One region of the Enterobacter cloacae complex sp. IR5418 genome, then DNA from elsewhere that is predicted to be linked to it. Evidence: predicted binding sites of a transcription regulator. Region 1 holds the regulator's gene; each other region holds the start of a gene.
What was found. Region 1 encodes CRP, which controls carbon source genes, mostly activating them, when cyclic AMP is high. Its sites were predicted from a motif close to ATGTGANNNNNNTCACAT; they were not measured.
Positions count from the first base shown of each region.

Region 2: focA (formate transporter FocA) is a predicted target of CRP. The motif match lies at 1,623-1,640, and genes of this name have one in related genera.
Region 3: ACOTX7_RS00760 (YfcZ/YiiS family protein) is a predicted target of CRP. The motif match lies at 1,994-2,011, and genes of this name have one in related genera.

Region 1 is NZ_JBMKHS010000006.1:166,712-170,963, reverse strand. Features, by position in the region: gene ACOTX7_RS07480 (phosphoribulokinase) at 1-415, shown strand, start outside; gene ACOTX7_RS07475 (OsmC family protein) at 502-906, opposite strand; gene crp (cAMP-activated global transcriptional regulator CRP) at 1,217-1,849, shown strand; gene ACOTX7_RS07465 (YccS/YhfK family putative transporter) at 1,907-3,994, shown strand; gene argD (bifunctional acetylornithine/succinyldiaminopimelate transaminase) at 3,991-4,252, opposite strand, start outside.
Region 2 is NZ_JBMKHS010000012.1:110,532-114,783, forward strand. Features, by position in the region: gene ycaO (30S ribosomal protein S12 methylthiotransferase accessory factor YcaO) at 1-1,293, shown strand, start outside; gene focA (formate transporter FocA) at 1,699-2,556, shown strand; gene pflB (formate C-acetyltransferase) at 2,608-4,252, shown strand, end outside.
Region 3 is NZ_JBMKHS010000001.1:166,538-170,789, forward strand. Features, by position in the region: gene fadJ (fatty acid oxidation complex subunit alpha FadJ) at 1-55, opposite strand, end outside; gene fadI (acetyl-CoA C-acyltransferase FadI) at 55-1,365, opposite strand; gene ACOTX7_RS00760 (YfcZ/YiiS family protein) at 1,604-1,888, opposite strand; gene fadL (long-chain fatty acid transporter FadL) at 2,261-3,544, shown strand; gene mlaA (phospholipid-binding lipoprotein MlaA) at 3,589-4,252, opposite strand, start outside.

The DNA.
Region 1 (4,252 bases):
GGTGGTGCCGATCGTTAACCTTGAGTGGATCCAGAAGCTGACGCGTGACATGAGCGAGCGCGGCCATTCGCGCGAGGCGGTCATGGACTCGGTTGTGCGCTCCATGGAAGACTACATCAACTTCCTGACGCCACAGTTCTCCCGCACCCACATTAACTTCCAGCGCGTCCCCACCGTGGACACCTCCAACCCGTTCGCCGCAAAAAGCATCCCGTCGCTGGACGAGAGCTTTGTGGTGATCCACTTCCGCAACCTGGAAGGCATTGATTACCCCTGGCTGCTGGCGATGCTACAGGGTTCGTTTATTTCGCACATGAATACGTTAGTGGTGCCGGGCGGAAAAATGGGGCTGGCGATGGAGCTGATTATGACACCGCTGGTGCAGCGGCTGATGGAAGGAAAGCAGATCGCGTGACGCCTGTTGCCGGATGGCGCTGCGCTTACCGGGCCTACGGGCGTGCAGTTGTAGGGCGGGTCAGCGAAGCGCCACCCGCCAAAAGATTACGCCTCGATCACTTCATACGAATGGGTGATGTTTACCGCTTTTTCCAGCATCAACGCCACAGAGCAGTACTTCTCCGCAGAGAGATCTACCGCGCGTGACACCGCCGCGTCCTTCAGCGCTTTGCCGGTGACGATAAAGTGCAGATTGATATGGGTAAACAGGCGTGGCGCCTCTTCGCGACGTTCCGACGTCAGCTTCACTTCACAACCGGTCACGTCATGACGGCCTTTTTGCAGGATCGACACCACGTCGATCGCACTGCATCCCCCTGCCGCCATCAGCACCATTTCCATTGGGCTTGGCGCTTTATCACCGGAGTTGCCATCCATCAAAACCTGGTGCCCGGAAGCAGACTCGCCCAGGAACGTTAACCCTTCAACCCATTTCACACGCGCTTGCATATTCACTCACTCCAACGTTGCATTTTTTATGACAGATTACGTGTACGTTACATTTCTCGCAACGGAAGGCGACCTGCGTCATGCTGAAGCGAGACACCAGGAGACACGCGGCGAAAGCTATGCTAAAACACTCTGGATGCTACAGTAATACATTGACGTTACACATGTATGCAGAGGACATCAAACTTTACTGGCTGCGAAACGTTACGACAGCCGACTTCCCAGGTATGGGTAAGAATTCGATTGCAACCCCAGAGTCCGGATGCATCTTATGACTCTGGTGACAGCTTATAACAGAGGATAACAGCGCATGGTGCTTGGCAAACCGCAAACAGACCCGACTCTCGAATGGTTCTTGTCTCATTGCCACATTCATAAGTACCCATCAAAGAGCACGCTGATTCACCAGGGTGAAAAGGCGGAAACGTTGTATTACATCGTTAAAGGCTCGGTGGCCGTGCTGATCAAAGATGAAGAAGGGAAAGAGATGATCCTTTCTTATCTGAACCAGGGCGATTTTATCGGTGAACTGGGCCTGTTTGAAGAAGGCCAGGAACGTAGCGCCTGGGTTCGTGCAAAAACAGCATGTGAAGTGGCTGAAATTTCTTACAAGAAATTCCGTCAGCTGATTCAGGTCAACCCTGACATCCTGATGCGTCTTTCTTCCCAGATGGCACGCCGTCTGCAAGTGACCTCTGAGAAGGTGGGTAACCTCGCCTTCCTGGACGTGACCGGTCGTATTGCGCAGACGCTGTTGAACCTGGCGAAACAGCCAGACGCCATGACCCACCCTGACGGCATGCAAATTAAAATTACCCGCCAGGAAATCGGTCAGATCGTCGGCTGCTCCCGTGAAACAGTGGGCCGTATCCTGAAGATGCTGGAAGATCAGAACCTGATCTCTGCCCACGGTAAAACTATCGTGGTTTACGGAACCCGTTAATTGTGGTCAAACGGCGTGCCGCCGCAGGGTGGCACGCCGTTTTTGTCTCTACTCCCCATGTGGCGCAGGCTGATCTATCACCCGGAAGTTAACTACGCACTGCGACAAACGCTGGTGTTGTGTCTTCCCGTGGCCGTGGGCCTGATCCTCGGACATCTTCAGCAAGGCCTGCTGTTTTCCCTCGTCCCCGCCTGCTGCAACATTGCCGGTCTGGATACGCCGCATAAACGCTTTTTTAAACGTCTGATTATCGGCGGCTGCCTGTTTGCGGGCTGTAGCCTTGCCGTACAGCTTTTGCTGGCTCGTGATATCCCGCTGCCGCTGATCCTGACCGTGCTGGCGATGACGCTCGGCGTCACCGCGGAAATCAGCTCGCTGCACGCCCGCCTGCTTCCCGCGTCGCTGATTGCCGCCATCTTCACCTTAAGCCTTGCGGGCAATATGCCGGTGTGGGAGCCGCTACTGATCTACGCCCTGGGGACATTATGGTACGGCCTGTTTAACTGGTTCTGGTTCTGGCTGTGGCGGGAACAGCCGCTGCGCGAATCCCTGAGCCTGCTCTACGTGCAGCTTGCTGAATACTGCGAAGCAAAATACACCCTGCTCACTCAACATACCGACCCGGAAAAATCCCTGCCGCCGCTGCTGGCGCGTCAGCAAAAAGTGGTGGATCTCATCAGCCAGTGCTATCAGCAGTTGCACATGCTTGCCGCCAACAAAAATCATGAATACAAGCGGCTGCTGCGTACCTTCCAAGTCGGGCTGGATTTGCAGGAGCATATCTCCGTCAGCCTTCATAATCCGGAAGAGGTGCAAAAGCTGGTGGAGCGCAGCCATGCGGAAGCGGTGATCCGCTGGAACGCGCAGACCGTCGCGGCGCGCCTGCGGGTGCTGGCTGACGATATCCTCTATCACCGCTACCCGACGCGCTTTAACATGGACAAACAGCTCGGCGCGCTGGAAAAGATTGCGCGTCAGCACGCGGATAACCCGGTCGGGCAGTTTGCCGCCTGGCATTTCAGCCGCATCGCCCGGGTGTTGCGCACCCAGCGCCCGCTTTATGCCCGGGACCTGATGGCCGATAAGCAAAAACGGCTGCCGCTGCTGCCCGCCCTCAAAAGCTATCTTTCACTGAAGTCTTCCGCCCTGCGCAACGCCGCGCGCATCAGTGTGATGCTGAGCATCGCCAGCCTGATGGGAGTGGCCCTGCACCTGCCGAAACCCTACTGGATCTTAATGACCGTGCTGTTTGTTACCCAGAACGGCTATGGCGCCACGCGGGTACGCATTCTGCATCGGGCGGGCGGGACGATGGCGGGGCTGATTATCGCGGGCGTGACGCTGCACTTCCATGTGCCGGAGGGCTATACCCTGGCCGGTATGCTGGCGATCACGCTGGTGAGTTACCTGATCATCCGCAAAAACTACGGCTGGGCGATGGTGGGCTTTACGGTGACGGCGGTATATACCCTACAACTGCTCACGCTTAACGGGGAACAATTTATTATTGCCCGGCTGGTCGATACGCTGATTGGCTGCCTGATCGCCTTTGGCGGCATGGTCTGGCTGTGGCCGCAGTGGCAAAGCGGGTTGCTGAGGCAGAACGCCCACGATGCGCTGGAAGCCGACCAGCAGGCCATACGTCTTATCCTGAGCGATGACCCGCAGCCTTCTCCGCTGGCTTACGAGCGCATGAAGGTCAACCAGGCGCATAACGCCCTGTTCAACTCCCTTAACCAGGCCATGCAGGAGCCGGGCTTTAACGCGCACTACCTGGCGGATATGAAACTGTGGGTCACGCACAGCCAGTTCATCGTCGAGCATATTAACGCCATGACCACGCTGGCGCGCGAGCACACGATGCTGACGCCGGATCTGGCGCAGCGCTATTTGCAGTCGTGTGAAATTGCGTTGCAGCGCTGTCAGCAGCGTCTGGAGTATGACGCGCCGGGCGAGTCGGGGGATTCGAACATTCTGGAAGCGCCGGAGACGCTGACCCACGGGCCGATGAGCACCCTGGAGCAGCATTTACAGCGCGTGCTGGGGCATCTGAACACCATGCACACCATTTCATCGGTGGCATGGCGTCAGCGCCCGCATCATGGGATTTGGTTAACGCGCCGGTTAAAACGCACCGCGTATTAGCCGCTGACGATCTTCGCGACCGCCGCGGCAAAACGGGCTAACCCGTCTTCGATGTCTTTGTCTTCCACCACCAGCGACGGTGCAAAACGCATCACGTCCGGCCCGGCATTCAACACCATCACCCCTTCATGTGCGGCAGCGTGCAGAAAATCACGTGCGCGGCCTTTGTACTGCGGCTTCAGTTCAGCGCCGATCAGCAGCCCCATCCCGCGGATCTCACTGAAGACATCAAACTGCTCGTCAATATGCTGGAGATGT
Region 2 (4,252 bases), on a different contig from region 1:
CCGTTCACCCGTCAGTCTGACGAGCAGACCGTTTATATTCCGATGAACATCGTCGGCAACCTGTATGTGTCTAACGGCATGTCTGCCGGTAACACCCGTAACGAAGCGCGCGTGCAGGGATTGTCTGAAGTTTTCGAGCGTCACATCAAAAACCGCATTATTGCTGAATCCATCAGCCTGCCGGAGATCCCGGCAGACGTGCTGGCGCGCTACCCGGGCGTGGTGGAATCCATCGCCAAACTGGAAGCGGAAGGTTTCCCAATCTTTGCTTATGACGGCTCTCTGGGCGGCAAATATCCGGTGATCTGCGTGGTCCTGTTCAACCCGGCAAATGGCACCTGCTTCGCCTCTTTCGGCGCGCACCCGGACTTCGGCGTGGCGCTGGAGCGTACCGTGACCGAACTGCTGCAAGGCCGCAGCCTGAAAGATCTCGATGTCTTTACCCCGCCAACCTTCGATGACGAAGAAGTCGCCGAGCACACCAACCTCGAAACGCACTTCATCGACTCCAGCGGTTTGATCTCCTGGGATATGTTCAAGCAGGACGCGGACTATCCGTTCGTGGACTGGAGCTTTGCCGGTACGACGGAAGAAGAGTTTGCCACCCTGATGGCGATCTTCAACGCGGAAGATCAGGAAGTCTACATTGCCGACTATGAACACCTCGGCGTCTACGCGTGTCGAATTATTGTGCCGGGCATGTCGGATATCTATCCGGCAGAAGATCTGTGGCTGGCGAACAACAGCATGGGCGCGCATTTGCGCGAAACCCTGCTGGCCCTGCCAGGCAGCGAGTGGGATAAAGAAGATTATCTGAACCTGATCGCCCAGCTGGACGAAGAAGGACACGATGATTTCACCCGCGTACGCGAACTACTGGGTCTGGCGACCGGGAAAGATAACGGCTGGTACACCCTGCGCATCGGTGAGCTGAAAGCGATGCTGGCGCTGGCGGGCGGCGATCTGGATCAGGCTTTGGCCTGGACCGAGTGGACGATGGAATTTAACCAGTCCGTCTTCTCCGCCGAGCGCACTAACTATTACCGTTGCCTGCAAACGCTACTCCTGCTTTCTCAGGAAGACGGTCGCGAGCCATTGCAGTATCTGAACGCCTTTGTCCGCATGTACGGTGCGGATGCCGTTGAAGCTGCCAGCGCGGCGCTGAGCGGTGAAGAGCCGTTCTATGGCCTGCAAGCGGTTGATAGCGATCTGAAAGCCTTCCCGGCACATCAGTCGCTGCTGAATGCATATGAAAAATTGCAGAAGGCAAAAGCCGCTTACTGGTCAAAATAAGCGCACATAACATTAATGGCTGTAGGCGTATTCAATCGCCTGAGCTATATTACGGGGCAATTTCATTGCCCCTTTTTTTTATTTTTTCGCAATGACGTTTGATTGTAATAATTAAGTTAATCACGGGTAAATATAAAAACACTTATCTGAGCTTTATTGTTACCTATTATAATAAATACTCCATTTTAATTAACTGTCCAACAGGAGGCTGAAGGAAAAAATTCAACTCTTTTCATAACTTTTAAAATTTATTTTTATACGGATAATCAAATACTTACTCCGCTTTTGCTGTAAAACCATACACATTGCGGGCCTATAAGCCAGGCGAGATATGATCTATATCAATTTCTCTTCTATAATGCTTTGTTAGTATCTCGTCGCCGACTTAATAAAGAGAGAGTTAGTGTGAAAGCTGACAACCCTTTTGATCTATTACTCCCCGCTGCGATGGCGAAAGTTGCCGAAGAAGCGGGTGTCTACAAAGCAACGAAACATCCGATGACGACGTTCTTTCTGGCCATTACGGCTGGGGTGTTCATCTCCATCGCTTTCGTCTTCTATATCACAGCCACTACCGGCACGGCCGGGATGCCTTTCGGCATAGCGAAACTGATTGGCGGTATTTGCTTCTCACTGGGCCTGATTCTCTGCGTCATCTGCGGCGCCGACCTCTTCACCTCGACGGTGTTGATTGTTGTGGCAAAAGCCAGCGGAAGAATTACCTGGGGTCAACTGGGGCGCAACTGGCTCAACGTCTACGTTGGCAACCTGATTGGCTGTCTGCTCTTTGTTCTGTTGATGTGGCTTTCTGGCGAGTACATGACCGCCAACGGCGGCTGGGGGCTTAACGTCCTGCAAACCGCCGACCACAAAATGCACCATACATTTATCGAAGCCGTTGCTCTCGGCATCCTCGCAAACCTGATGGTCTGCCTGGCGGTCTGGATGAGCTACTCTGGTCGTAGCCTGATGGATAAAGCCATGATTATGGTTCTGCCAGTTGCGATGTTTGTTGCCAGCGGCTTTGAGCACAGTATTGCGAATATGTTCATGATCCCGATGGGGATTGTTATCCGCAACTTTGCAAGCCCGGAGTTTTGGACCGCCGTTGGTTCAACCCCGGAAAGTTTTTCACACCTGACTATTATGAACTTTATTACTGATAACCTGATCCCCGTCACTATCGGGAACATTATCGGTGGGGGTCTGTTAGTTGGGTTGACATACTGGGTCATTTACCTGCGTGGCGGCGATCATCATTAATGGTTGTCTCAGGCAGTAAATAAAAAATCCACTTAAGAAGGTAGGTGTTACATGTCCGAGCTTAATGAAAAGTTAGCCACAGCCTGGGAAGGTTTTGCGAAAGGTGACTGGCAGAATGAAGTCAACGTCCGTGACTTCATTCAGAAAAACTATACCCCGTATGAAGGTGACGAATCCTTCCTGGCTGGTGCGACTGACGCAACCACCAAGCTGTGGGACAGCGTAATGGAAGGCGTTAAACTGGAAAACCGCACTCACGCGCCAGTTGATTTTGACACCTCCGTTGCGTCTACCATCACTTCTCACGATGCTGGCTACATCAACAAAGCCCTTGAGAAAATCGTTGGTCTGCAAACTGAAGCACCACTGAAACGCGCAATTATCCCGTTCGGTGGTATCAAAATGGTTGAAGGTTCCTGCAAAGCGTATAACCGCGAGCTGGACCCAATGCTGAAAAAAATCTTCACCGAATACCGCAAAACCCATAACCAGGGCGTATTCGATGTTTACACCAAAGACATTCTGAACTGCCGTAAATCTGGCGTTCTGACCGGTCTGCCAGATGCCTATGGCCGTGGTCGTATCATCGGTGACTACCGTCGCGTTGCGCTGTACGGTATCGACTTCCTGATGAAAGACAAATACGCACAGTTCGTCTCTCTCCAGTCTGACCTGGAAAACGGCGTAAACCTGGAAGCGACTATCCGTCTGCGTGAAGAGATCGCTGAACAGCACCGTGCGCTGGGTCAGATCAAAGAGATGGCGGCTAAATACGGCTGCGATATCTCTGGTCCTGCGACCAACGCTCAGGAAGCTATCCAGTGGACCTACTTCGGCTACCTGGCCGCTGTTAAGTCTCAGAACGGTGCAGCAATGTCCTTCGGCCGCGTATCCACCTTCCTGGATGCGTACATCGAACGTGACCTGAAAGCAGGTAAAATCACCGAGCAAGACGCTCAGGAAATGATTGACCACCTGGTCATGAAACTGCGTATGGTTCGCTTCCTGCGTACCCCAGAATATGATGAACTGTTCTCTGGTGACCCAATCTGGGCAACCGAATCTATCGGCGGTATGGGCGTAGATGGCCGTACTCTGGTAACCAAAAACAGCTTCCGCTTCCTGAACACCCTGTACACCATGGGTCCTTCTCCGGAGCCGAACATCACCGTTCTGTGGTCTGAAAAACTGCCTCTGAACTTCAAGAAATTCGCCGCTAAAGTGTCCATCGACACCTCTTCTCTGCAATACGAGAACGATGACCTGATGCGTCCTGACTTCAACAACGACGACTACGCTATCGCTTGCTGCGTAAGCCCAATGGTTGTTGGTAAGCAAATGCAGTTCTTCGGTGCGCGTGCAAACCTGGCGAAAACCATGCTGTACGCAATCAACGGCGGCGTTGATGAAAAACTGAAAATGCAGGTTGGTCCTAAGTCTGAACCTATCAAAGGCGACGTGCTTAACTATGACGAAGTCATGGAGCGCATGGACCACTTCATGGACTGGCTGGCGAAGCAGTACGTGACCGCGCTGAACGTTATCCACTACATGCACGACAAGTACAGCTACGAAGCCTCTCTGATGGCGCTGCACGACCGTGACGTCGTTCGCACCATGGCGTGTGGTATCGCAGGTCTGTCCGTTGCGGCTGACTCCCTGTCTGCAATCAAATATGCGAAAGTTAAACCAATTC
Region 3 (4,252 bases), on a different contig from region 1:
TAACGGCCACGTTATCGAGGCGAACAGCCAGGTTAAATGCAGATGTCGTTTCCATTATTCAGCCTCCAGAACCATTGCTGCACCCAGGCCGCCCGCCGCACACGCGGTGACGAGACCAAAACCGCCGCCACGGCGACGCAGCTCGTGCAAAGTCTGGGTGATCATTCTCGCCCCGGTTGCCGCAAACGGATGACCGTAGGCAATGGAGCCACCCAGCACGTTAAATTTACTCTGATCCACTTCACCTGTGGCATGTGCGCGGCCCAGCACGTCGCGGGCAAAGCGCTCGCTCGCCATAAGCTGCACGTTTGCCAGCGTTTGCGCGGCAAAGGCTTCGTGCATATCAATCAGCGTGAGATCGGAGAGCGTCAACCCTGCGCGATCCAGCGCCAGCGGCGTGGACCAGGCCGGACCGAGCAGCATGTCCTGCCAGACATCACTGGCGGTGAAGGCGTAGCTGCGCAAATAGCCCAGCGGCGTGATGCCCAGCTCTTTCGCCCGGGATTCCGTCATCAGGATCACGGCGGCGGCGCCGTCCGTCAGTGGCGTACTGTTAGCTGCGGTAACTGTACCGTGTTTACGGTCAAAGGCCGGGCGCAGCTTCGCATAATCCGCCAGCGTGGAGGTGCCGCGGATGTTGTTATCTTCTGAGAGCGGTTCCCGGTAAGGCGGCACATAGGCGGTCATCACTTCGTCGGTCAGTTTGCCTTCCGACCAGGCTTTCGCTGCCAGCTGATGTGAACGATGCGCCAGCGCATCCTGCTGCTCTCGGGTGATACCGTAGGTTTTTGCCATCTGTTCAGCGGTATCCCCCATGCGCAGGCCGGTGGAGTATTCCGCAACGGCAGGTGGCACGGGCATGAGATCGCGCAGGCGTAAACGCGAAAAGAGTTTGAGTTTCGCGCCGGTAGTGCGGGCTTTATTAGCATCCACCAGGATGCGGGCCAGCTGTTTGCTGACGCCGATGGGCAGCACGGATGAGGAATCCGCGCCTCCGGCGATCCCCGCGCGAATGGTTCCCGCCATCAGGCTTTCCGCCACGTTCGCCACCGCCTGGAAACTGGTGGCGCAGGCGCGGCTGACGCTGTAGGCATCGGTGTGAACATTCATGCCTGTGCCCAGCACGATTTCACGCGCGATATTGGGCGCTTCCGGCATTTGCACCACCTGGCCGAAAACCAGTTGCTCAATAACCTCTGGCGGGATCTCGCTGCGAGCCAGCATCTCCCCCACCACCATTTTTCCCAGATCGACAGCCGGTATACCGTGAAAGGCTGTTGCCTGACGCGCAAACGGCGTACGTAACCCGCTGACAATGGCAATGCGGTCACCGTGTCGGGTGATAAGCGGTAATGCCTGACTCATAACTCTCCCCTGTAAAAAAATTTTGCGCGCACACTAAGTGGTCTGACCTGATAATAGTCTTAACTATTTTTTTACATTCAGCCAATCGGGGAAGCGAAAAATTGCGAGCTAAGGCACAGAGAAGAAAAAGAAAATGCCCCGAGGTAAAAGCAAAACGGTAACCCGTAGGTTACCGTTTTTAGTGTTTGCGCCCTCTCCCGTGGGAGAGGGTTGCGGTGAGGGCACCAGGCCGCAGGAATTAACGCAGGCCTAACTGGAAAATCAGCGTTTCAGCTTCGCAGGCGAACACAAAGTCGATATCCAGCTGCACGCCACCTTCCACTTCCGTGAAGGTGGATTTAATTTCGCACGGATCGGATTCAACTTCACGCGCGCGCTGGCTCAGCGCGGCCAGCGTCTCTTCCGCTTCGGCGCGGTTAGGGAATACGCGGCTGTAAGAAGCGGTGCAATCGGTGTTGTCCATGATGGTGCCAACATCCATACAGCAGCAAACCGGGGTTTCATCAGCACTGCATTTACTCATAGCTCAATTTCCTCTGTATTCGCGCAGGGCGCGAGAAAAACACGATGCAGCTATTTTACGCCCCCTCGCGAGCCCCCTCCAGCCGTTAATGGCGCAAAATCGGATAAGTGACCAATATCACACTAAAAAATGATCTAAAACAAAATTCACCTTTTCAGATGAATCGCACTGGTCACAATTTTGCCAACCAGATCTCGTTTCAAGAAACATATCTGAAAATATTAATAAACAAACTTGCAACATCACAGCTGGTCAGACCTATACTCACGCCACTGGTCTGATTTGTATGTCATACCTCAGACCCTACACTTCGCGCTCCTGTTACGGTATGTAACAATTATTGAATAAAAATAACTCAATGAGGTTATGGTCATGAGCCAGAAAACCCTGTTCAAACAAACTGCTTTAGCAGTTGCAGTGGCAATCGTCTCAACGTCCGCCTGGTCAGCGGGCTTCCAGTTAAACGAATTTTCTTCCTCTGGCCTTGGCCGTGCGTATTCCGGGGAAGGTGCGATTGCCGATGACGCAGGCAATGCGAGTCGTAACCCGGCGCTGATCATGATGTTTGATCGCCCTACCTTCTCTGCCGGTGCGGTTTACATCGATCCTGATGTCAACATTTCTGGCAAATCACAGTTCACCGGCGCAGATCTGAAGGCGGATAACATTGCGCCGACGGCGTGGGTGCCTAACCTGCACTTTGTTGCCCCGATTAACGAACAGTTTGGTTGGGGTGCCTCTGTTACCTCTAACTATGGCCTGGCAACGGAGTTCAATAACAACTATCCAGCCGGGGAATACGGCGGTAAAACCGACCTGACCACCCTGAACCTTAACCTGAGCGGCGCTTATCGTCTGAACGATAACTGGAGCTTTGGTCTGGGCTTTGATGCTGTCTACGCCGATGCCAAAATCGAGCGTTATTCCGGTGAGCAAACCGCTGCACTGCCGAAAAACAGCAATAAAATTGCCAGCCTGAAAGGTGATGAATGGGGTTACGGCTGGAACGCCGGTATCCTGTACGAACTGGATAAAAACAACCGCTGGGGTCTGACCTATCGCTCAGAAGTGAAAATTGATTTCGATGGCGATTACAAAAGCGGCATCCTGAGCCCAGTCAACGGCATGGTGCCGGGCGCAGGCACCACCATTCCATGGGGTACTTCGAATCAAACTGTACCGGGTTCACTGTCGCTGCATCTGCCAGAAATGTGGGAAGTCTCCGGCTACAACCGCGTTGCGCCGCAGTGGGCAATTCACTACAGCCTGGCGTACACCAGCTGGAGCCAGTTCGAGGAGCTGAAAGCCACCGGCACCAACGGCCAGACGCTGTTCTATAAAGACGAAAGCTTCCATGATGCTTACCGTATCGCGCTCGGTACGACCTATTATATGGATGACAACTGGACGTTCCGTACCGGCGTAGCATTTGATGACAGTCCGGTACCGGCAGATAAACGTTCTATCTCGATTCCGGATCAGGACCGTTTCTGGGTGAGTGCGGGGGCAACCTACGCGTTCAACGAGAATGCTTCTATCGACGCGGGTGTGTCGTACATGCATGGACAGAAAGTAACCTTCCAGGAAGGCCCTTACGAGTTTACCTCTGAAGGTAAAGCCTGGCTGTTTGGTACCAACTTCAACTACGCGTTCTAATCCCAACACAATTAAAAAAGGTGAGCATTGCTCACCTTTTTTATTTATTCCGAATCGATATCTTTTAATTCATTCTCGATGGCTTTCGCGTTCGGATTATCTTCCGGCTTCAGCTTACCGCCGTTGGCAATAAAGTCATGGTTCTGGAAGTAGGCCTCGCGTACCATGATGTAAGGATCGGAAGACTGGCGCAGCAGACCGTCAGAGTCCAGCAGTTGCGCACGGGTTTCAATTCCTTCCACGGTCCATTTACCAATCGACAGCGGCCAGGTGAGCCATGACAGCACCGGATAGAGCGTATCCACCATGTCGCCGCCATCATCACGCACGGTGAAGCTGCCGTAGAATGGCAGGTGCACATACGGACCATAACCTACGCCATAATGCCCCAGCGTGCTGCCAAAACGGTGCGGCTGTTCACGCTGTAGTTTCGGGTTCGCCATGCCTGCGACGTCAATTAAGCCGCCCATACCCAGCAGGGAGTTCAGGAAGAAGCGGGTGAAATGCACCATCCCCTGATACGGGTCGCCCTGGAGGAAGTAGTTCACCATGACCGCTGGCTCTTCCAGGTTACTGGTAAAGTTGCTCAGCCCGTTACGCGCTGGCTGCGGAACGTAGTCACGCCATGCCACGGCAACCGGACGAACCAGATACGGATCCAGCACATTATAGTTAAAGCTGTACATTGAACGGTTAAATCCTTCGAGA